One region of the Mycobacterium sp. NGS34 genome, then DNA from elsewhere that is predicted to be linked to it. Evidence: predicted binding sites of a transcription regulator. Region 1 holds the regulator's gene; the other holds the start of a gene.

Evidence for each region. The regulator LexA, encoded in region 1, represses DNA repair genes until DNA is damaged. The targets are predictions, from matches to a motif close to CGAACANNTGTTCG.
Region 2: cofD (2-phospho-L-lactate transferase) is a predicted target of LexA. The motif match lies at 5,812-5,825, and genes of this name have one in related genera.

What each region holds. Positions count from the first base shown of each region.
Region 1 covers NZ_JCALDM010000003.1:65,095-77,012, forward strand. The annotation lists gene AC5Y7V_RS09185 (proteasome assembly chaperone family protein) at 1-210, shown strand, start outside; gene AC5Y7V_RS09190 (alpha/beta fold hydrolase) at 258-1,289, shown strand; gene AC5Y7V_RS09195 (PhzF family phenazine biosynthesis protein) at 1,323-2,009, shown strand; gene AC5Y7V_RS09200 (peroxynitrite isomerase) at 2,012-2,497, opposite strand; gene nrdR (transcriptional regulator NrdR) at 2,508-2,987, opposite strand; gene AC5Y7V_RS09210 (LysM peptidoglycan-binding domain-containing protein) at 3,055-3,549, opposite strand; gene lexA (transcriptional repressor LexA) at 3,853-4,539, shown strand; gene AC5Y7V_RS09220 (LGFP repeat-containing protein) at 4,548-6,728, opposite strand; gene AC5Y7V_RS09225 (acyl-CoA dehydrogenase family protein) at 7,099-8,259, opposite strand; gene hflX (GTPase HflX) at 8,352-9,779, opposite strand; gene dapF (diaminopimelate epimerase) at 9,826-10,698, opposite strand; gene miaA (tRNA (adenosine(37)-N6)-dimethylallyltransferase MiaA) at 10,783-11,703, opposite strand; gene AC5Y7V_RS09245 (class III extradiol ring-cleavage dioxygenase family protein) at 11,700-11,918, opposite strand, start outside.
Region 2 covers NZ_JCALDM010000002.1:561,763-573,680, forward strand. The annotation lists gene AC5Y7V_RS07615 (PE family protein) at 1-924, opposite strand, end outside; gene AC5Y7V_RS07620 (NUDIX hydrolase) at 1,122-1,721, opposite strand; gene AC5Y7V_RS07625 (Eco57I restriction-modification methylase domain-containing protein) at 1,664-3,238, opposite strand; gene AC5Y7V_RS07630 (coenzyme F420-0:L-glutamate ligase) at 3,250-4,614, opposite strand; gene cofD (2-phospho-L-lactate transferase) at 4,611-5,603, opposite strand; gene AC5Y7V_RS07640 (WhiB family transcriptional regulator) at 5,924-6,262, shown strand; gene AC5Y7V_RS07645 (metallopeptidase family protein) at 6,284-6,706, opposite strand; gene AC5Y7V_RS07650 (DUF3499 domain-containing protein) at 6,893-7,342, shown strand; gene AC5Y7V_RS07655 (phosphomannomutase/phosphoglucomutase) at 7,424-8,809, shown strand; gene AC5Y7V_RS07660 (TobH protein) at 8,806-9,915, shown strand; gene manA (mannose-6-phosphate isomerase, class I) at 9,924-11,150, shown strand; gene AC5Y7V_RS07670 (FAD-dependent oxidoreductase) at 11,128-11,918, opposite strand, start outside.

The sequences.
Region 1 (11,918 bases):
ATCGACGAGCAGGTGCAGGCGAGCGCGGAGGTGGCTCAAGTGGTGGCTGCGCTCGAGCGCCAGTACGATGCCTTCATCGACGCTCAGGAGAACAGGTCGTTACTAACTCAGGACGGGGACCTGCCTAGCGGCGACGAGCTTGGCGCCGAGTTCGAGCGATTCCTTGCCCAGCAGGCAGAGAAGAAGGTCGACGACGACGACCAGGCGTGACGTTTTTCAAACGCCCATAGCCCGGGCCGACACCAAGGTTGGCGGAGATGACCGAGCGGAAGCGCAAGAGCAATCTTCGCCCAGTGCGTGAAGTCACCGCGCCCACCCTCGAGTTCCGCACCATTCACGGCTACCGGCGGGCCTACCGGATCGCCGGTTCCGGGCCGGCGATCTTGCTGCTCCACGGCATCGGCGACAACTCCACCACCTGGAACACGGTGCAGGCCAAGCTCGCCCAGCGATTCACGGTCATCGCCCCCGACCTGCTGGGTCACGGCAAATCCGACAAACCGCGCGCCGACTACTCGGCGGCCGCCTACGCGAACGGGATGCGGGACCTCCTGTCCGTGCTCGACATCGAGCGGGTGACGATCATCGGCCATTCGCTGGGCGGCGGGGTGGCCATGCAATTCGCCTACCAGTTCCCGCATTTGGTCGACCGGCTGATCCTGGTCGCCGCAGGCGGCGTCACCAAGGACGTCAACGTCGTCTTCCGGCTGGCGTCGTTGCCGATGGGCAGCGAGGCGCTGGCACTGCTGCGGTTGCCCCTCGTGCTGCCGGCGGTCCAGCTGGCGGGCAAGCTGGCCGGGCTGGCGATCGGGTCGACCGCGCTGGGCCACGACCTGCCCAACGTGCTGCGCATCCTCGACGACCTGCCGGAGCCCACGGCCTCGGCGGCGTTCAGCCGCACCCTGCGGGCGGTGGTGGACTGGCGCGGGCAGATCGTGACGATGCTGGACCGGTGTTATTTGACCGAGTCCATCCCGGTGCAGATCGTCTGGGGCACCAAGGATGTCGTGGTCCCCGTCCGGCACGCCTGGATGGCGCACGCGGCGATGCCCGGCTCCCGGCTCGAGATCTTCGAGGGCTCGGGCCACTTCCCGTTCCACGACGACCCGGCGCGCTTCATCGATGTCGTCGAGCGCTTCATCGACACCACCCAGCCCTCCCAATACGACCAGGGCGCCCTTCGCCAGTTGCTCCGCACCGGGGGCGGCGCGAACACAGTCACCGGCCCGGCCGACACCCGCGTCGCCGTCCTGAACGCCATGGGCTCCGACGAGCGCAGCGCCACCTGAAAAACTCTTTGACCCGGGCCGTACAGTCGGGACATGGGCATCGACGTGACGGTGTTGCGCGTCTTCACCGACCCCGACGGGAATTTCGGTAATCGGCTCGGCATCGTCGACGCCGCGCGGGTGGCACCGGCGGACCGGCAGCGGCTGGCGACCCAATTGGGCTACGCCGAAACGGTATTCATCGATCTGCCGGCCGCCGGCGCGGCCACCGCGCACATGCGGATCTTCACGCCGCGCGCCGAGCTGCCGTTCGCCGGGCACCCGACCGTCGGCGCGGCGTGGTGGCTGCACGACAACGGCTGGCCGATCAAGACGCTGCAGGTGCCGGCCGGCCTCGTGCAGGTCAGCCGCCGCGACGACGTGATCGGCGTCAGCGCCCGCTCGGAATGGGCGCCGGAAGTGGCCATCCACGAATTCGATTCGGCCGACGACGTTCTCGCCGCCGACCCCGCGGACTTTCCGGACGACACCGCGCACTACCTGTGGGCCTGGGTCGATCGGCCCGCCGGCGCTTTGCGCACCCGGGGATTCTTCGCGAACCTCGGCGTGCCGGAGGACGAGGCGACCGGCTCGGCGGCGATGCGGCTCACCGACTACCTCAGCCGCGACCTGCGCATCACCCAGGGCCAGGGTTCGGTCCTCGAAACGACGTGGAACGCCGAGGGCTGGGTCGGGGTGGCCGGGCGCGTCGTCAACGACGGTGTCCGACAGGTCGATTGAGTTCAGGGCTGGCGGTGCAGCACGGCCACGAGGTGGTCCTGCAGGGGCTGCCCGACGCCGCCCATGCGCAGCGTGTAGGACAGCTCGTCGCCGTCGATGCGCAGCGAACGGCCAAGGGCGGTAACCTCTTTGGCGCTCGGCGCCAGCCCGATCGCGGTGCTCGACAGCTCCATGTCGATGCGGCCGCCGGCCAGCGTGTACGTGCCGGTCTCGATCTCGGTGATGCCGTTCGGGTGGGCGACGATCAGCTCGACGGCGCCCGGGCGGGGCACGCGAAAATATCCGGTTTCGCCGTGCAGGGGCCGGCCGTCGGCGACCGCTTTGGTCTTTTGCGAGTAGGTCAGGAACGGCTTGCCGACATGGCCGAAGACGACTTCCTCGACGTACTCGAACGGCTGGATCGTCGGGTAGAAGCCTGAGCCGCGGCCGGCCCATGTCCCCAGCAGCGGTGCCAGCGCCTCCAGATCGGGATGCAAGTCGGGCGGCATGATCGCCAGCCTAGCGAGTGGCCGGCTCCGGATCCGTCGGCGCGTTGCGGTGCGCGCGCAGCGCCTCGATCTCGCGCTCGAAGTCCTCGGCGGACGAAAACGACCGGTACACCGAGGCGAACCGCAGGTAGGCCACCTCGTCGAGGTCGCGCAGCGGGCCGAGGATGGCCAGGCCGACCTCGTGGCTGGGCACCTCGGGCGACCCGGCGGCGCGCACCGCGTCTTCCACTTGCTGGGCAAGCAGATTCAGCGCGTCGTCGTCGACCTGGCGGCCCTGGCAGGCCCGCCGCACGCCGCTGATGACCTTCTCCCTGCTGAAGGGCTCGGTGACGCCGCTGCGTTTGACCACGGCCAACACCGCCGTCTCGACGGTGGTGAAGCGCCGCCCACATTCGGGGCAGGACCGGCGGCGCCGGATCGCCTGGCCTTCATCGGTTTCCCGCGAGTCGATCACCCGGGAATCCGGGTGGCGGCAGAACGGACAGTGCATGACCGCTCCTTCGCCGTGCTCACCTGCGGGCCCGCAGAACACTGAAGAGCGTACCCGCTTGGCGGGCTCAGCCGACCGGCGCGATCAGCGTCTGGCCTGCGGCCAGCGCCGGCGAGTTCAGGTCGTTGAGCTCGCGGATGCGATCGGCGACCTGGCGGGCCGGCGCGTCGGGCGCCACCCGGTGGGCGACGTCCTGCAGGGACTCGCCGGGCTCAACCCGCACGACGGCCAACCGATCAGGCACCGCGGCGGCCGATCCCGCGGAACCGCCGTTGACCGCCTGCCCGAAGTTGGCGACCAGGCCCAGCCACAGGGTAATGACCCCGGCGACCAGCGCCAGCCCCAGCGTCGTCGCCAGCGTGACGGGACGCCGCCGGTGCGGGGCGACCGACATCGCGACGCCGGTGCCGTGGTAGCGCAGCGGCGCGCCCGCCGGCCGACAGGGGCCGGGCCGGCGAGAACGGGCCAGGCCGTGGCGGCCGGGACGAAGCACCGGCACCGGCCCGTTGACCGGGTGCCGAACGCTGCTGGTACGCGGCGAGACGGTGTAGGTGATTGTCATCTTGCGTTCCTCCGGTCAGGTTGTTCTCGCTCGTGTGTTCGACTATATCGCTCGTGTGTTCGATGTCCGAACATTTGAGCGAAGCGTGTCGAGCAAGCAAAACGTTAGACCGCACCACCGACAAGTTCGGCTGCGCGACCTCTGACATGCAGCACAGGTACCCGTTCTGCGGAAAAGTTACACGCATGTGATTCCGCAGCTATAGGGCCTTGACTCCCCGGCCCTAAGGGTCTTTGGACCCACGGCGACACGCCAGTCGAACACATGTTTGATTCTTGGCCGCCCTCCCGCTACATTCGGTGCATGAGCGACAGCAACGACACTCCCTCGATCGGCTCATCCGTTGATTCTTCGCTGACCGAACGGCAGCGCACCATCCTGAACGTCATCCGCGAGTCGGTCACCAGCCGCGGTTACCCGCCGAGCATCAGGGAAATCGGCGATGCCGTCGGCCTGACGTCGACGTCGTCGGTGGCCCACCAACTGCGCACCCTGGAGCGCAAGGGCTACCTGCGCCGCGACCCGAACCGGCCGCGGGCCGTGGACGTGCGCGGCAGCGAGGAGGCCACCGAGGCGGCGCCCGTCACCGACGTCGCCGGCTCGGACTCGCTGCCGGAACCCAGTTACGTCCCGGTGCTCGGGCGCATCGCGGCCGGCGGGCCGATCCTCGCCGAGGAGGCCGTCGAGGACGTCTTCCCGCTGCCCCGCGAGCTGGTCGGCGAGGGCACGCTGTTCCTGCTCAAGGTCGTGGGCGACTCGATGGTCGAGGCCGCGATCTGCGACGGCGACTGGGTGGTGGTGCGCCAGCAGCACGTCGCCGACAACGGCGACATCGTCGCCGCCATGATCGACGGCGAGGCCACCGTCAAGACGTTCAAGCGCGCGGGCGGTCAGGTGTGGCTGATGCCGCACAACCCCGCATACGACCCGATACCGGGCAACGACGCGACCGTGCTCGGCAAGGTCGTCACGGTGATCCGCAAGGTCTAGCGGCCGGCTCAGTCGGCCTTGATGAAGCCGTTCGCCTGCGCGACTTCCTCACTGGCCAACCAGATTTCGGCCAGCGTGTCGTGGTAGAGCGCGCTGCCCGGGGTGTAATAGAGCCCGGAGCGGGCGCTGGCCTTGATCGGATAACCGTCCGGCGCCTGGTAGGGATCGTCCAGCGGCAGGTGGATCGTCGGACGCCCGCCGGCGGCCGGTGCGACCGGCTCCCCGGCGGCCGCGTCGGGGGCCGATTCCGACGGCTCTTCCTCGTCGGTCTCGGCGTGGTGGCGCCCGGCCCGGGCCCCCCCGCCGGCGGCTAGGGCCGCCGCGGCGGTGGCGGCGTCGACATCCTCGGGTTCGGCCTCCAGATAGTCGGTGTCCGGTTCCCCGGCGACCGGCACGTCGCCGATGTACGCGGCCTCGGGAGGGGTGCGCGGAACCGCGACGTCCGGGTAGCCGGGGTCGGCGTACTCGTCGTCCTCGTAGCCGGTGACGTATTCGGTGCCCGGGTATTCGTCCTCGCCGGCGACTTCGGGGTAGCCGGCCTCCGCCTCGGGGACGTCGTCGTAGCCGGCCTCCGCCAGCGCGGCTCCCGAGACGAGCGGAATGGAATCGGTGTCCACCGCGTCGGGGTCCTCGTCCTCCCCGATGGCCCCGGCGTCGGCCCCACGGGTCCAACTGACGCGCGGCGCCGGCCCGGCATCGTCGGGCGGGTCGTGCTCGGGTGACTCCGCGCCGAGCGGGGCGTAGTCGGGGGAAACCTCGGCGTCGCCGTGGCCCCAGTGCCCGTCGGCGGGGGCCTCGTAGCCGGCGGCGAGCAGGTCGCGCTCGGGCTCGTAGGTTGCGGTGTCGCCGGCGCGACGCCGCCGCCGGCGCCGGCGCCAGGCGAAGGCCAGCAACACCGCCAGCAGGATCAGCACCAGCACGGGGATCGCGGCGAGCAGCCACCACCACTGCCAGGTGAACTTCTTGGCGTGCGAGGGCGTCGCCACGGTGCTCGGCTGGTTCTGCCCGGACACCTGCAGGCCGGACAGCAAGGGCGCCAGGTTGGACGGGTCGGTGCTGAAGGAGTTCTTCGCCCGGTTCCAGGAGATCTTGCCGCCGGTGAACTGCTGCGAAATCACGTCGCCGTCCACGGCCTGGTCGCCGACCGGGGCGCCCAGCTTGCCGCTCGGCCCGCGCAGCTTGTCCCACGCGGCCTTCATCGCGCCGCGCACGACGAACGCGCCGTGGTCGGAGGTCCAGAAGATCACCGGCCGATCGGCCGCGGCGAACGTGGCGATCCGGCTGGACGGCCCGATGCCGCCGTCGGCCTCGTTGGCGGTGGGGAAACCGAGGTCGCTGCCGGCCGGGCCGCCCAGCGACTCGTACTTGGCGAGGATGTCGGTCTCGAGAGCGTTCGCGCCGGTGGCCGGGTTGAAGAACACCTTGCCGCCGGCGAAGTTCTGGGCGACCCCGTCGCCGCCGATGGGATACGACCCGCCTTGCTTGGCGCCCAGCGGGCCGCCGGCGCCGCCGGCCGCGCGCCAGGCCATGTTGATGGCCGCGTTGGGATCGATGGCTACCTGCAGGCCCTTGAGCTGGTCGGCCAGCGCCGCCGGGTTGGTGCTGAACTCCTTGGACTTCCGGTTCCAGGAGATCTCGCCGCCGCTGAACTTCTGGGAGGTGACCTCGCCGGCGTAGGTTTCGTCGCCGACCGGTGCCCCGAGCACGCCGCCGGAGCTGCCGAGCTTGTCCCAGGCGGCGTTCAGCGCGCCGCGCACCACGAACGCGCCGTGGTCGGACGTCCAGAAGATCACCGGCTTGTCGCTGGCGGAGAAGGTGGCCACGCGGCTGTCCGGTCCGGCCAGGCCGGGCACCTCGTTGATGGTGGGGAATCCCAGATCGCTGCCGGCCGGGCCGCCGAGCGACTCATATTTGTCCAGGATGGGCCCGTAGACGAACTTGGCGCCGGTGTCGGTGGTGTAGAACATCTTGCCGCCGTCGAAGTCCAGCGCGAAGCCGTCGGCGGCGGGGTACACGTCGCCCTTGCGGGGGCCCAGCGGTGAGGTGTCGCCGCCGGCCTTCTCCCAGGCGGCCATCATGGCGGCCTCCGCGTCGCCGATCGGGGACGCCGAAGCGGCGGGGGCCAGCAGTGCGGCCGCCATCACGGTGGTCGCCACGCCGACCAGCGCGCGCCCGATCAGCTTGCGCATTCGACCTCTCTGCCCGTTCACCAAGCCTCCCAGCCGTTGCGAGCCGCATTATCGCCGGGCTCGCATAACTTTGCCCTTGCCGGGGAGAAATGCGAAGACAAATTACGAAAATTACGAAAACGGAGACCGCGCCGATGTCGAAATGTTGCGAGACCATGCCCGTACCGCGACCGACCACGGCTTCCGGCGCCGGGATCGCCCGCGTGGCGATGTGTGACTACGCACTCGGTATACGAGAAACACATGTGCCGACGGTACGTCAGCCCATTAGCTGGGGGTCAATCTACCCGGCCAATAGACCAATTGAGCCATTCCTCGTCGGGGCATCCCAGCGCCCCCACCTGTAGTCCTTGCGCGGCAACCGGATTGCTCAGACGCCGAGGCTGCGGCCGATGATCTCCTTCATGATCTCGGTCGTGCCGCCGTAGATCGTCTGCACCCGGGCGTCGAGATAGGCTCGCGCGACCGGATATTCGCGCATGTAGCCGTAGCCGCCGTGCAGCTGCAGGCAGCGGTCGATCAGGTGCACCTGCTTTTCGGTGGAGTACCACTTGGCCATCGCGGCCTGTTCGGCCGTCAGCTTCCCGTCCAGGTGCAGGCGGACGAATTCGTCGACCATGATGCGCACCACCGTGGCCTCGGTGGCCAGCTCGGCGAGCAGGAACCGGCTGTTCTGGAAGCTGCCGATGGGCTTGCCAAAGGCCTTGCGCTCCTTGGTGTATTGCAGCGTCTGCTCCAGCACGCCTTCCATCGCCGCGGCTGCCATGACCGCGATGTTGATACGTTCCTGCGGCAGGTTCTGCATGAGGTAGATGAACCCCATCCCCTCCTCGCCGAGCAGGTTCTCGGCCGGCACCTTGACGTCGCTGAACGACAGCTCGGCGGTGTCCTGCGCGTCGAGGCCGATCTTGTCCAGGTGGCGGCCCCGTTCGAAGCCCTCCATGCCGCGCTCGACGACCAGCAGGCTGAAGCCCTGCGCGCCCTTCTCGGGGTCGGTCTGGGCGACCACGATCACCAAATCGGAGTTGATTCCGTTGGTAATGAACGTCTTTGACCCGTTCAGCACGTAGTGGTCGCCCTGCTTGACCGCGCGGGTCTTGATGCCCTGCAGGTCGCTGCCGGTTCCCGGCTCGGTCATCGCGATCGCCGTGATTATTTCCCCGGTGCAGAACTTGGGCAGCCAGCGCTGCTTCTGCTCCTCGTTGGCCAGCTTCAGCAGGTACGGCGCGATGATGTCGTTGTGCAGCCCGAAGCCGATCCCGCTGTAGCGGCCGAGGGTGGTTTCCTCGGTGATGATCGTGTTGTAGCGGAAGTCGGGGTTGCCGCCGCCGCCGTATTCCTCGGGCACGGCCATCCCCAGGAAGCCCTGCTTGCCGGCCTCTAACCAGACGCCCCGGTCGACGATCTTCGCCTTCTCCCATTCCTCGTGGTGGGGGGCCACGTGGCGATCGAGAAAGCCGCGGTAGGACTCGCGGAACAATTCGTGCTCGGGCTCGAAAAGGGTGCGCTCGTACTTGATGGCACTGCCCATGGATGACCTCCGCTGACCTCCGGGCGAATGGGACTCTGTCGCCAAGATATACCAACCAGCCGGTTGGTCGGCGCTCGGCGGGGGTCGCGGCGCTAGTCGGCGGAGAACTCGCGGAGGCTGGCGGCCAGCGCGACGGGAACGCGGGCGCGGATCCGGGTGCCGTCGGCGTTGTGCTCCTCCTGCTGGACGCGCCCGCCGGCGTGCAGCCGGGCGACCAGATCGCCGCGGTCGTACGGGATCACCACGTCGACGGCGGTGTCGGTGGGGGCCGCGAGTTCGGTCATCCGCTGCCGCAGGTCGTCGATGCCCTCGCCGGTGTGCGCGGACACGAACACCGCCCCGGGCAGCGTGTGCCGAAGCTTGGCCAGCGTCAGGTCGCTCGCGGCGTCCACCTTGTTGACCACCAAGAGCTCGGGCGGCGGGTCGCCGTGATGGTCGGCGACGACTTCAGTGATCACCTGCCGGACCGCGTTGATCTGGGCGATCGGGTTGACGTCGGAGCCGTCCACCACGTGCACCAGCAGGTCGGCGTCGACGACCTCCTCCAGGGTGGAGCGGAACGCCTCGACCAGCTGGGTGGGCAGGTGCCGCACGAAGCCGACGGTGTCGGTGAGCACCGCGGGCCGCCCGTCGGCCAACTCCGCGCGCCGGGTGGTGGGCTCCAGGGTGGCGAACAGCGCGTCCTGCACCAGCACCCCGGCCCCGGTCAGCGCGTTGAGCAGGCTGGATTTGCCGGCGTTGGTGTATCCGACGATGGCGATCGACGGGACGTCGCTCGCCAGCCGGCGGCTGCGCTGGGTGTCGCGGGCCTGCTTCATGTCCTTGATCTCGCGGCGCAGCTTGCTCATCCGTTCGCGGATGCGGCGGCGGTCGGTCTCGATCTTGGTCTCACCGGGACCGCGCAGGCCCACGCCGCCGCCGCTGCCGCCGGCGCGGCCGCCGGCCTGCCGCGACATCGACTCACCCCAGCCGCGCAGCCGGGGCAGCATGTACTCCATCTGGGCCAGCGACACCTGGGCCTTGCCCTCCCGGCTGGTGGCGTGCTGGGCGAAGATGTCCAGGATCAGCGCGGTGCGGTCGATGACCTTGACCTTGACGGCCTTTTCCAGCGCGGTCAGCTGAGCCGGGGACAGCTCGCCGTCGCAGATGACGGTGTCGGCGCCGGTCGCCAGGACCACCTCGCGCAGCTCGGCGGCCTTGCCGGACCCGATGTAGGTCGACGGGTCGGGCCGATCGCGGCGCTGGATCAGGCCCTCGAGCACCTGCGAGCCGGCGGTCTCGGCCAGGGCCGCCAGCTCGGCCATGCTGGCCTGGTTGTCGGCGGCGCTGCCCTCGGTCCACACGCCGACCAGCACGACGCGCTCCAGGCGCAGCTGCCGGTACTCGACCTCGGAAACGTCGGCGAGTTCGGTGGACAGCCCCGCGACCCGGCGCAGCGCCGATCGGTCTTCGAGGGCGAGTTCGCCCGCACTGGGCTCGGGATCCGGCTGATCGTGAAAGGGAGTTTCGGGATTCGTCATAGGCAATTAGCAATAGTGCCCGCTAAATCGGTGCGGCGCACCTGATTTAACGGCCCTGGGCGCGCCACCATTCCTCGCTGATCTCGCCGCGGGCCACCAGCACCGACGGTCCGCGCAAGTAGCTGGTGGCGTCGGTGACGGTGACGACGACGTCGCCGCCGGGCACGCGCACGGTGAGCGTCCCGGTGTCGGCGCCGCCGTCGGCCAGCGCGGCGACGGCGGCCGCGACCGTTCCGGTGCCGCACGAGCGGGTCTCGCCCACCCCGCGCTCGTGGACGCGCATCTGGACCAGTCCCCCGACCGGCGCGGTGAGGACCTCGACGTTGACCCCGTCGGGGAACTGGGCAGGGTCGAACTGCACCGGCGCGCCGACGTCGAGGGCCGCCAGCGCGTCGGCGTCGAGCTGTGGGTCGACGCAGGCCAGGTGCGGGTTGCCGACGTCGACCGCCAGGCCGGCGAACCGCCTGCCGCCGATGACGGCCTCGCCGGCGCCCAGCCGGTTGGCCTTGCCCATGTCGACGGTCACGTCGGCCTCGGTGTCGCCGGCGTGATGCATCGTGACCAGGCGCGCGCCGGCCAGCGACCCGACGACGAACTCGTCGCGGGATTCCAGGCCGGCGGCGCGCAGGTAGTGCGCGAACACCCGCACCCCGTTGCCGCACATCTGCGCGGTCGAGCCGTCGGCGTTGCGGTAGTCCATGTACCAGTCGCCGGCGGCGACGCCGTCGGGCAGGCGCTCGAGCACGCCGGCCGCCCTGGCGGCGCCCGCGGTGGTGATGCGCAGTACCCCGTCGGCGCCCAGCCCGCGGCGCCGGTCGCACAGCGCGGCCACCCGGGCGGCGGACAGCGTCAGCCCGGCGTCGAGGTCGGGCAGCAGCACGAAGTCGTTCTGCGTGCCGTGGCCCTTGGCGAAGATCATGTGCGCCATTCTCCCCCGCAAGCGGGCGGTACCCCCACCGACCCGGCTACGCCGCATCATCGTCGTCGGCGCGGATCACCCAGTTCAGGATACGTGCCGCCAAGCGCGCAGCGCTGCGTCGACGAGGGCTTGGCGGTCCGCGGCGTCCAGCCAGCGCACCCGGTGGTCCCGCCGGAACCACGACCGCTGCCGTCGCACGTAGCGCCGGGTGCCCACGAACGTCTGCTCGCGCGCGTCGCGCAGCCGATCTTCCGAGCCGCCGGCGTCGAGCGCCGCCAGCACCTGGGCGTAGCCGAGGGCGCGCGAGGCGGTCACCCCGTCGCGCAGGCCGTCGCCCAGCAGGCCGCGGACCTCGTCGACCAGGCCCTGCTCGAACATCGCGTCAGTGCGGCGGGCCAATCTCTCATCCAGAAGCGTTGTGTCGCAATCCAATCCGATGATGACGGTGTCCCAGCGCGGGGTGCCGATGCGCGGCGCGGAAGCGGCGAAGGGCCGCCCGGTCAGCTCGACGACCTCCAGGGCGCGCACGGTTCGCCGGCCGTCGGTCGGCAGGATCGACGCGGCCGCCGCCGGGTCGCGGCGGGCCAGCTCGGCGTGCAGCTCCCCCACGCCGACCTCGGCGAGACGCCGCTCCCACCGGGCCCGCACCTCGGGATCCGTCGCCGGGAACGACCAGTCGTCGAGCAGGGATTGCAGGTAGAGCATCGAGCCGCCGACGATCACCGGCACCGCCCCGCGGGCGGCGATCGCCTCGATGTCCGCGGCGGCGTCGCGCTGATAGCGGGCGACGGTCGCGGTCTTAGTGACGTGCAGGACGTCGAGCTGATGATGGGGAATGCCGCGGCGCTCCTCGATGGGCAGCTTGGCGGTGCCGATGTCCATGCCGCGGTACAGCTGCATGGCGTCGGCGTTCACGATCTCGCCGCCGACCCGCTCGGCGACGTCCAAGCCCAGCTGCGACTTGCCGGTCCCGGTGGGCCCGAGGATCGCGAGCGGTCGATTCATGGCTGCCAGAAGCCGGCGAAGTAACCCACGCCGTAGGGCGCACCCCGGTAGAGCTCCTTGGCCGACCGCGGCCCCGCCCCGCTCAGGCCGGCCAGCACTCCGAAGGCGACCCGCCCGAGGATTTGCGGCGGCAGCCCGGCCAGCGCGGCGGCGTCGCCGTTGGCCAGCGCGTCGTCCAGGGTCAGTTGCGCGTCGGCATCCTCCGGGTGATGACC
Region 2 (11,918 bases), on a different contig from region 1:
GCCGTCGCCGCCGGTGCCGCCGTTGCCGCCGTTGCCCGCTGCGGTGCCGGCGGTGTTGTTGGCACCGGCACCGCCCAGGCCACCCTGGCCGCCGTCGCCGGCGACGCCGCTGCTGCCGTCGGCGTGGCCGAACAGGCCGACGCCCTGACCGCCGACCCCGCCGGCCCCGCCGCTACCACCCGTGCCACCGTTGGTGCCGTTCAGGGCGGCGGCGTTGCCGGCGACGCCGGTCCCGCCCGCCCCGCCGACTCCGCCGGTTCCGCCTGCCCCGCCTGCACCGCCGGTGCCGAAGAAGATCCCGCCGTTGCCGCCGGCGCCGCCGGCCCCGCCGTTGCCACCGATGCCGCCGGTGATCCCCCCGGTTGCGGAGCCCGTGGTGCCGGTGGTGCCAGTGCCGCCGGCGCCGCCCTGGCCGCCGTTGCCGAAGAACCACGCGTGACCGCCGCGCCCGCCGGCCTGACCGGGCCCGCCCGACCCGCCGTTACCGCCGTTGCCCCACAACAATCCGCCCGGTCCGCCTGGCTGCCCGGTCCCCGGCGCACCGTTGGTGCCGTTGCCGATCAACGGGGTCCCCAACAGCAAGTTGGTGGGCGTATTGATCACCGTCTTGACGTCGCTCCACGCGGTCTGCAGCGGCGAAGCGTTCGCCGCCTCGGCGGCCGCATACGCACCCCCGGCGGCATTCAACGCCTGCACGAACTGCTCGTGGAACGCTGCCGCCTGCGCGCTGAGCCCCTGAAAGGCCTGCGCGTGGCCTGAAAACAGCGACGCGATCGCCGCCGACACCTCGTCCTCGGCGGCGGCCAGCACCTGGGTGGTCGGGGCCGCCGCCGATGCGGTGGCCGCATTCAGCGATGAGCCGATGCCCGCCGCGTCCGACGCCGCCGACGTCAAAAATTCTGGGGCCGCGACCAGGTACGACATTCCATGCCTCCATCAGAGCGTTGAATGCTGATTGTCAGGCATCGGAGCGCCCGTTCGATCCGGGACGGCACTACTGCAATTTACGGGTGGGCCCGCGGGTGACTACTGCAAATACTGCAAGTCTCGCTTGTGCCGATGTGCGGCTGGCCGCACGCTCGAGCGTCACGCCAGCGCGACGCTCGACGCCGACAGCCGCGCTAGCGTGACGCTCGGCCAGTCGCGCGCGCGACCAAGTACGCCAGCGCGTGATCGGTGCCCTCGGGCAGGGCGTCGGCGGCCCACCACCGCAAATCGTCGGACTCGTCGCTGATGGCGATCCGCGCGCCGGCCGGGGCGTGCGCGACGAATTGCAGGTCCAGGTGGCGGGTGGGCACGCCCAGCGAGCAGGTGACCGGGTGCACGTGCACGGCGGCCAGCTCGGGCTCGATGCGCAGGCCGTCGATGCCGGATTCCTCCGTGGCCTCGCGCAGCGCGGCGGCGACGACGTCGGGGTCGTCCTCGTCGCAGTGTCCGCCCAGTTGCACCCAGCGGCCCAGGCGGGGGTGCAGCGTCAGCAGCACCCGGGCGCCGGCGTGGTCGAGGACCAGCGCCGACGCGGTGACGTGCCCGGGTACGCACTCGCGGCGGCAGGCGTCGGGACGGCCGTGCACGAAGGCCAGCACCGCGTGCCGCAACGAGTCCTGCGCCGGGTCGGGGGCGCGCCAGTCGCCGAGGATCGAGATCGCCGACTCCCGAAGGGTCAACGGGATCCCCGCCTCGTTCGGCGATCCCGCAGCGAGGCCCAGGCCGCGCGGCATCGCGTCACGGCGTCGGGGGACAGGCCGAGCCCGTCGATCAGCACGCGCCGGTCGACGAGGTCGAGCGCCTTGTCGACCTCGCCGGCCTTCAGCAACAGGTCGACGTCGCAGGCGAGTCCGTCGCCGGCATAGGCGGGCGGGGGAATGGGCAGCTGCTCGGCCTCTCTGGGTTCCAGCTCCAAGATGCCCCCACCGTAGCTGCGACCCACGATCTCGGCGAAGGCGAACGTCACGCTGTTGTGAAACACCGCGGCCAGCGCGGTCGCGTCGGCGCCGGGCGCGAGCCGGACCCGGTGCACGGTGTCGGTGCTCGTCGCGGCGGCGGCGTTGACGGTCAGCCGCGGAGACCGGTGGATCTGGCGCAGCAGGAAGAGATCGGGGACCCACAGCGACGGGGTCGTCCACCACGGCTTGCGGATCGAGCACTTGTAGCCGCGGTGCACGCCGGCCGACTCACCGGCTTCGATGTGGCCAAGCAGGGCGGCGTCGGTGGGTTCGGGCGGCGCGTTGAGCAGCCAGGTCCGGTGCGATGACGCGACATCGCTTGCGCGGCAATCGGTGTCGTAGATCAGGCCGCTCAGCTGCGCGCTGCGCGAGACGAGCGGGACGCAGTGCGGCCGCAGCGCCAATGCCCGGGCCTGCTCGTCGGTGAAGGTGAAGAAGCTGTTGCGGCCCGTCACGATGCCGACGTCCACATCGGCGACCGACCCGAGTCGGGTCATGGCCGGCGACGCCTTGAGCGCGCGCAGCAGCCGGATCGCATCGGGGTCCAGGAAGTACTTGGTCCACTTCTCCTTTTCGTGCAGCAGCGCGGGAGCCCACGCGGCATCGAGTTCCGCGCCCGCCAACGCGTCGGCGTCGGTGAGATGAACCGTGCGCATCCGCGCCGGGCCGGGCCCGGCCACGCCGCAGAACAACACGACCTCCTGCAGGACGCCGTCGAACACCAACCGCTCGAACGTCACCAGCGTGATCTCGCGGAACCGGCCCAGCAGGAACTCGCGCAGCGGCGCGGCGTAGCCGACCTGGAGCAGCTCGGCCGGAAGGACCAGGCCCACCCGTCCGTCGTCGCGCGCCAGGACCGCGCTCGCGACGACGAACGGGACCCAGGCGTTGGTCAGCCGGCTGGGCCGCAGCCCCTCGCGGCGCATCAGCTCCAGCGCCGGGTCGCGCTGCTCGGGCGCCCAGTTGCCGAAGCGGATGTAGGGCGGGTTGCCGGCGACGCCGTCCCAGCCGCCGGGCTCGGCGTGGGCCAGCCAGGTGAACAGGCTCTCGGCGTCGACGGGCGCGAACCGCCGGGCCCGGGCCGCTTCCCCGGGGATCAGCTCGACGCCGCGCACGGACTCGCTGAGCCCGGCCAGCTCCCGCAGGATGCGGCCGTCGCCGCAGGACGGATCGACGATGCGCGGCCCGGCCTCGCGAACCCAGCAGGCCAGGAACCGCGCCACCGGTTGCGGGGTGTAGTAGCCGCCGCGGACCTTGTCGGCCGACGCCGCCGCCTTGCCCGCGAAACGCATGGGCTCAAGTATCACTTGCGGAGCAGTAAATCCCCCGCATCGACGGGCTCGCGCGGCCCGGGCGGCACCCCGGCGGCGTCAGAGGCGTAGCCGATCGCGATGGCGCCCAAGGGCTCCCACTCGGCGGGCAGCTCGAGCTCGGCGCGGACGAGTTCGGCGGCGAAGATCGTCGAGCCGATCCAGCAGCTGCTCACACCGCGCACCGCGAGCGCCACCAGCAGCGCCTGCACGGCCGCCCCGACCGCGACCGTGAACATGGTGCGTTCGGCGGCGGTGCGGGCGGCGTCGGGATAGGCGTGGGCGCCCTCGGGCACCAGGAACGGGATGATGACCTCGGGCGCGTCGTAGAGGATCTGGCCGCGCGCCACCCGCCGCTCCACCGAGTCGGCGGGCCGGCCGTCCCCGGCGAGGTCGCTGCGCCACTTGTCCTTCATGCGGTCCAGCAGCCGGGTCCGGGTGGCCGGGGTTCGCAGCCACACGAACCGGACCGGCCGGGTGTGGTGGGGGGCCGGCGCGGTGAGCGCCTCCGCGACGGCGGCCTCGATCAGCTCGGGTGGCACCGGCTCGGCGCTGAACTGGCGCACCGACCGGCGCAACAGTTGGGCCTGGCGGCGGCCCAGGTCGATCGCCTCGGCGGTGCCGAGCCAGAACAGGTCTTCCTCGCCGGGCCGCAGCAGCTGCCGCGCGGTCGACCCGTCGTCGGAAACGGCGAGCCCGCGCACCACGGCCACCGGCATCGCCGTCAGCTTGCCCTTGACCAGATCGGCGGCGGCCGCGACCTCGTCGGCGATCGCGATCTCGGTGACCAGCAGCTCGTTCCCGTGCCGGTCGACGGCGCCCGAATAGCCGTGCAGCACACGAAGACCCGCCGCGCCGACGGCCGCGTCGGTCTGGCCGTTGCGCCAGGCGCGGCCCATCGTGTCGGTGATGACCACGGCCACGTCGACGCCGAGGCGCTCGCGCAGCCCGGCGCGCAGCGCGGCGGCGCTGGCGTCGGGGTCGACCGGCAGCAGCGCCAGCTCGTCGGTGCCGACGTTGGACCCGTCCACCCCGGCGGCGGCCTGCACCAGGCCGAGCCGGTTCTCGGTGATCAGCGTCTGGCCCTTGCGCGCCAGCACGCGCACGGCCTCGTCGTCGACCAGCTTGCGGCGCAGCCGGTCGCGTTCCTCGGCGTCCCGCGGCGCCGGCACCAGGCGGCCCTCGCATTTGGACACCACCTTGCTGGTCACCACCACGACGTCGCCGTCGCGCAGCCACGGCGCCGCGGCGGCGACGGCGGCGCCCAGGTCGTCGCCGGGCCGGAACTCGGGGAGCCCGGCGCCGGGGGGGGTCTCGATCGCTGCGCCGGTGCCGTGCTCGGTCGAACGGTCGGTCACGCCGTCACTCCCGCCAGCTCCAGCCCCGCGGCGACCATCTCGGCCGTCGCCTTGGGGTCGCGCATGATCAGCGGCACCGCGCGCACCGCCACCCCCTCGATGTCGGCCCCATCGCCCTCGTGGACCAGCCAGCAATCCAGTATCCCGGTGGACCGCCGCGCCCCGTAGTGCCGGCCGACCGCCTCCGCGGTGGACTCGACCCCGATCACCGAAAGGCACGCATCGGCCATGCCGCGCAACGGTTTTCCGCCGATGATCGGCGAGTAGCCGACGACCGGGGCCTTGGCCGCGCGCAGGGCCCCGCGGATGCCGGGGACCGCCAGGATGGCGCCGACGCTGACCACCGGGTTGGACGGCGCGAGCAGGATCACGTCGGCCTCGCCGATCGCCGCCACCGCTTCGGCTGTGGCGGTGGCCTTTTCGGCGCCGACGAACGCGAAGCTGTGCGTGGGCACCTGGGCCCGGTGGCGCACCCACCACTCCTGGAAGTGGATCGCCCGACGGCCGTCGTCGGCGGGATCGGTGATCACCACGTGCGTCTCGCAGCGGTCGTCGGTGGCCGGCAGCAGGCGCGCGCCCGGTTGCCAGCGGTCGCACAGCGCCGTGGTGATCTGCGACAGCGGGTAGCCCGCGTTGAGCATCTGGGTGCGCACCAGGTGGGTGCCCAGGTCGCGGTCGCCGAGTCCGAACCAGTCCGGCTGCACGCCGTAGCGCGCCAATTCCTCTTTGGCGTGCCAGGTTTCGTCGCGATGACCCCACCCTCGCTCCGGGTCGACACCTCCACCTAAGGTGTACATGCAGGTGTCCAAATCCGGACAGACGCGCACCCCGTGGATCCACGCATCGTCGCCGACGTTGACGACCGCGGCCAGTTCGTGTTCGCCGGCATCGGGGCCCTGTTGCGAAAACTGACCGAGCCCGAGCAGCTGTTGAACCCCCAGCAGGAACCGGGCGCCGCCCACGCCGCCGACCAAAACCGTGACCTTCACTTGACCTTCACAGGGCTCGACAGTACTGCCCGCGTGGGGACTGTGATCGACACGCCGAAGGCCGCAAAACAACGGAAACGCCGGAATTTGGTCACGAGATGATATGGAAATTCGCCATTACGCTTGACCAGGCAGGTCAACAAGTGTCTAATCACATCAGTGTCATTTCCCGGTTGGCCGGCCGATTCCGGTGTCGCAGACCGAGATTCGATCACATGTTCGAATTGTCTGTACATCAGAACAGTGGGAACTCACTCACTCTCTCAAATCAAACCTGAGGAGGCGGACGAAGCATGTCTTATGAGCACCTTCGGGGCGTTATGACAAGCACACCGCACAGCACCATCGGCGCGATGCCGGCGGCACCCGTCCGCCCGCACCTGACTGTGGTTCCCGACGCCCCAGTCGCTTTCGAGCCCGAGCCCGAGCCGCTGCCGACCCCGGATCAGTGGCAGGACCGCGCGCTCTGCGCGCAAACCGACCCCGAGGCCTTCTTCCCGGAGAAGGGCGGCTCCACCCGCGAGGCCAAGAAGATCTGCCTCGGTTGCGAGGTGCGCCACGAGTGCCTCGAGTACGCCCTGGCCCATGACGAGCGCTTCGGCATCTGGGGCGGCCTCTCCGAGCGCGAGCGCCGCCGCCTCAAGCGCGGCATCATCTGACCTTCTAGCGCGCCCGCAACGTCATTCGTCGTCGATCGAGGGATCGATGACCGAGGGCTCGACGTCCAGGTAGATGGCCACCTGGGCCACCAGGATTTCGTGCAGCAACTCGCCAAGTTCTTCCGTGTCCTTGGCCCGTCTCTCAATCGGCTTGCGGAACAAGACAATTCGTGCCCGCGTGGAGTTGCCGCGGACGTCGACGCCGGCCGGGATCAAGCGGGCGAGCGCGATCGGCCCGTCGGCGATCACCTCGGGCGGCCACTGCACGGCATCGGGGTCCTTGGCGGCGATGCGGGGGATCTCGTCGACCGCCACGTCGAGCTCGGACACCCGGTCTTGCCAGCGCCGCTCGATCGGTTCGTAGGCCTCCAGCACCGCCATGTCGAACCGCTCGGCCCGGCTGCGCCACCCCGGCACCGTCGGCGGCAGCAGCGGGCCCCGCATGTCGCGGCCCCGGCGCGACGCGCGGTAGGAAGCCGAACGGCGCCGCGACCGATCGCTTTGCGGGGAGCCGCGGGAATCACGGCCCGAATCACTCATCGCGCCGATGGTAACGGTTGGGAATCGCGGGTCGCGCGGATGCGCGTGTCCGGCGCTTCCACGGCGTTTGCGCACGATAGCCTTTCGATCGTGAACGTTCCCCGTCGCTGTTGCCGGCCCGGGTGTCCGCACTATGCCGTGGCGACCTTGACGTTCGTCTACTCGGACTCGACGGCAGTGGTTGGCCCCCTGGCCACCGCGCGGGAACCCCACTCGTGGGACCTGTGCGTCGGCCACGCCGGCCGGATCACCGCGCCCCGCGGGTGGGAGCTGGTGCGGCACGCCGGACCCCTCCTTTCCGAGCCCGCCCACCCCGACGAGGACGACCTGGTCGCCCTGGCCGACGCGGTGCGCGAGGGTCGCCCGGGCGACGCGGCCATGCCCTACGGGGCCACGCCGGTCAACGGCTTTGCCGATCCCCACATTCAGCACGCGGGGGCCCATGCCACCGCGCCGAGCAGCGGGCTGCTCGCGCCTCCCGAACACCGTTCCGGTCGGCGCCGGGGCCATCTGCGGGTGTTGCCCGACCCGGCTGACTAGCCGCGGCTAACGCACCCGGGGTTTTTCCCGGGCGGATAGGCTGGCGCCAAGGGTCCCATTCAGAAGCGTCAGGAGTTTCGCATGTCTCGGTCCGCCGCGACCGTTCGTCGTGTCGTCAAGGCGTACGACGTGCGCGGGCTGGTCGGCGAGGAGCTCGACGAGCCGCTGGTCACCGACCTGGGCGCCGCGTTCGCCAGGCTGATGCGCGCAGAGGGGGCCAGCCGGGTGGCCATCGGTCACGACATGCGGGACAGTTCGCCGGGGCTGGCCGCCGCGTTCGCGGGCGGGGTGACCGGCCAGGGCCTCGACGTGGTGCGCATCGGCCTGGCGTCCACCGACCAGCTCTATTTCGCCTCGGGGTTGCTGGACTGCCCCGGCGCGATGTTCACCGCGAGCCACAACCCGGCCGCCTACAACGGCATCAAGCTGTGCCGGGCCGGCGCCAAACCGGTGGGCGCCGACACCGGGCTGGGCGTCATCACCGAGGACGTGATCGCCGGGGTCGCGGCGTACGACGGGCAACCCGGGACGGTCACCGATCAGGACGTGCTCGCGGACTACGGGACGTTCCTGCGGTCGCTGGTGAACACCTCCGGGCTGCGCCCGCTGCGGGTGGCCGTGGACGCCGGCAACGGCATGGCCGGCCATACCGCCCCGGCGGTGCTCGGCGCGATCGACTCGATCACGCTGTTGCCGTTGTACTTCGAGCTCGACGGCTCCTTCCCCAACCACGAGGCCAACCCGCTCGACCCGGCCAACCTGGTGGACCTGCAGAAGTTCGTCCGCGACAGCGGCGCCGATATCGGGCTGGCCTTCGACGGCGACGCCGACCGGTGCTTCGTGGTCGACGAGGGCGGCCACCTGGTTTCGCCGTCGACGGTGACCAGCCTGGTGGCCGCGCGCGAACTGGGCCGCGAGATCGGCGCCACGATCATCCACAACGTGATCACCTCCCGCGCGGTGCCCGAGCTGGTCACCGAACGCGGCGGCACACCGCTGCGCTCGCGGGTCGGCCACTCCTATATCAAGGGCCTGATGGCCGACACCGGCGCGATCTTCGGCGGCGAGCATTCCGCGCACTACTACTTCCGCGACTTCTGGGGCGCCGACTCGGGGATGCTGGCGGCGCTGTACGTGCTGGCCGCGCTCGGCGAGCAGGACCGGCCGCTGTCGGAACTGACCGCCGACTACCAGCGCTACGAGTCCTCCGGCGAGATCAACTTCAAGGTGGCCGACGCGTCGTATTGTGTGGACGCGGTCCTGAAGTCGTTCGGCACCCGGATTCAGTCCATCGATCATCTGGACGGGGTGACGGTCGATTTGGGCGACGGCAGCTGGTTCAACCTGCGCAGCTCCAACACCGAGCCGCTGCTGCGGCTCAACGTGGAGGGCCGCACGACCGAGGACGTCGACGAGCTGGTCGCCGCGATCAGCACCCAGATCGCGGCCCAGGAGGCCGCCCCGTGAGCACCACCCGGTTGATCGACCTGGAGGACACCGGCGGCCTGCTGGAAGCCGACCGGGAGGGCCTGCTGCGGGCGGCGTCGTCGGCGGGCGCGCAGGTGCGCGCGATCGGCGCCGCGGCCGACGAAGGCGCGCTCGAGGGGCTGCGGGCCGACGACCGCGCGCGCAGCGTGATCTGGGTGGCCGGCCGCGGGACCGCCGAGACCGCCGGTGCCCTGCTGGCCGCGACGCTGGGCGGGTCGGCCTCCCAGCCGATCACCGTCGTCGGCGAGGTGCCGCCGTGGGTCGGCCCGCTGGACGTGCTGATCGTCGCCGGCGACGACCCCGGCGATCCCGCGCTGGTCAGCTCCGCCGCGACCGGGGTGCGCCGGGGCGCGCGGGTCGTCGTGGCGGCGCCGTACGAGGGTCCGCTGCGCGACTCGACGGCGGGGCGGGTCGCGGTGCTCGAGCCGCGGGTCTTGGTTCCCGCCGAGTTCGGGTTGTGCCGGTACCTGGCCGCCGGCCTGGCCGTGCTGCGAACCGTCGACCCGCGACCCGGTGTCGACCTCGGGTCGCTGGCCGACGAACTGGACGCCGAGGCGCTGCGCAACAGCGCCGGCCGTGAGCTGTTCACCAACCCGGCCAAGACGATCGCCGAGCGGCTGGTCAATCGCCGCGCCGCGCTGGCAGGCGACTGCGCCGCGACGCTCGCGCTGGCCCGGCACGGCAGTTCGGTGCTGCTGCGGGTCGCCCACGAGGTGGTCGCCGCCACCGGGCTAGCCGACGCGGTGGCGGCGCTGCGGGCGGCGGCCCAGTGGGGCTCCGGGGGCGCCGCGTCCTCGGTCGAGGACCTCTTCCACGACGAGGAGATCGACGGGCCGCGGCCCGACCTGCTCCGCGTGCTGGCGCTGACGCTGCGCGACGAGCAGACGGTGGTGGCCGCCCGCACCGCCGGGCTCGACAACGTCTACCTGCTCGCCGCCGAGGATGTGCCCGACGGGCCCGGCGGCGCGGCCGGCTCCACGGTCGCGCCGGCGTTGGGGGGCGCCATCAGCGCCGAGCAGCAACTGGCAGTATTGGCCGTTCGGCTGGAGATGGCCGCGGTTTATATGCGACTGGTACGGGGATAAAGAGACAAGTGGAACTGCTTCGCGGGGCCTTACGGACGTACGCGTGGGGATCGCGCACCGCCCTGGCGGAATTCACCGGGCGGGCGGTCCCGGCGGCCCACCCGGAGGCCGAGCTGTGGTTCGGCGCGCACCCGGGCGACCCGGCCTGGCTGGAGACGGGTAAGGGCGAGGTCTCGTTGCTGGAGGCGCTGGTCGCCGACCCGGAGGGGCAGCTCGGCCCGGGGTCGCGCGCCCGCTTCGGGGACGTGTTGCCGTTCCTGGTCAAGGTGCTGGCCGCCGATGAGCCGCTGTCCCTGCAGGCCCACCCGAGCGCCGAGCAGGCGGTCGAGGGTTACCTGCGCGAGGAGCGGCTGGGCATCCCGGTGACCTCGCCGGTCCGCAACTACCGCGACACCTCCCACAAGCCGGAGTTGTTGGTGGCGCTGCAGTCGTTCGAGGCGCTGGCCGGCTTTCGTCAGGCGTCGCGGACCGTCGAGCTGCTGCGCGCGCTGGCCGTCTCCGACCTCGACCCCTACATCGACCTGCTGAACGACCAGTCCGACGCCGACGGCCTGCGCGCGCTGTTCACCACCTGGATCACCGCACCCCAGCCCGACATCGACGTGCTGGTGCCCGCCGTGCTGGACGGCGCGATCCACTACGTCAGTTCCGGGGCAACGGAATTCGCGGCCGAGGCCAAGACGGTGCTGGAACTGGGCGAACGCTATCCCGGTGACGCCGGCGTGCTGGCGGCGTTGTTGCTCAACCGCATCATCCTGGCCCCGGGGGAGGCCATCTTCGTGGCGGCCGGCAACCTGCACACCTATCTGCGCGGTTTCGCCGTCGAGGTCATGGCCAACTCGGACAACGTCTTACGCGGCGGGCTCACCCCCAAGCACGTCGACGTGCCCGAGCTGCTGCGGGTGCTGGACTTCACGCCCACCACGGAGGCGCAGCTGCGCCCGCCCGTCCGCCGCGAGGGGTTCGGCCAGATCTACCAGACCCCGACCGACGAGTTCGCGGTCGCGCTGCTGGCGCTCGACGGCGAGTACCTCGGGCACGAGGTCGACGCGGGGTGCGCCCACGAGGGCCCGCAGATCCTGTTGGCCACCCAGGGCTGCACGACGGTGCACGCCAAGTCCGGATCGCTCACGCTCGAGCGGGGAATGGCGGCGTGGGTGGCGGCCGACGACGGGCCGATCCGCCTCGTCGCGCGCGAGCCCTCCAAGCTGTTCAGGGCGACCGTAGGGCTGTGAGCGGCCGGCGGTCTTTGGCCGCCGCCCGGCGCTCGCGCAGCCACAGCCGCATGTTGTGCGCCATCGTGCGGCCGACGATGCGCGGCGGCGGGACCATGTACAGGCTGTCCAGCAGCGAGAAGCGGCGCAAAAACCATTCGGCCAGAACGGGTTCCGTCTCGGCGGCCCCGAGGAACTGGTCGAACAGCGCGCCGGACGGTCGCCACCACCACGGCGCCGGCCCCTTGGGCCGGGCGTGGTGGAAGGTGACGTCGCCGATGGCGTTCATGATCCACACCGGGTAGGTCGTCTTAGCCGTCGCCCGATTCAGTTCGCGGGCAAGGTCATTCGATGCCAGCGCCCGCCGCAGGTGACCGGCCTGTAGCACCGTCATCGTCATGCCCTGCCCGAAGGTGGGGTTGAAGCTCGCGACGGCGTCACCGAGCGGGACGATGCCGGCCGGGAAGCGGTCCAGCTTGTGGTAGCGGCGCCACCGGCTGGCCGGAAACGCGTGATAGGCCGGCTCGCCGACCGGTTCGGCCTGCGCCAGTGCGGCATTGAAGTGCGCGGGCAGCAGCTTGCCGGCCAGCGCCAGCATCTCGGGGAACGTCGCGGGCGGCTTGACGCCGCCCACGCCGAACGTCGTCAGCACCCACACGCGGTCCTCGTAGTGCAGCATGCCCAGCCCGAGCGGCTCGTCGTGGGAGGCCCCGGCGACCACCACCTTCTCCGCGATCAGGCCCTCGGGCATGCGGAACTGCTGGGTGGCGTAGTTGATGCCGATGTCGA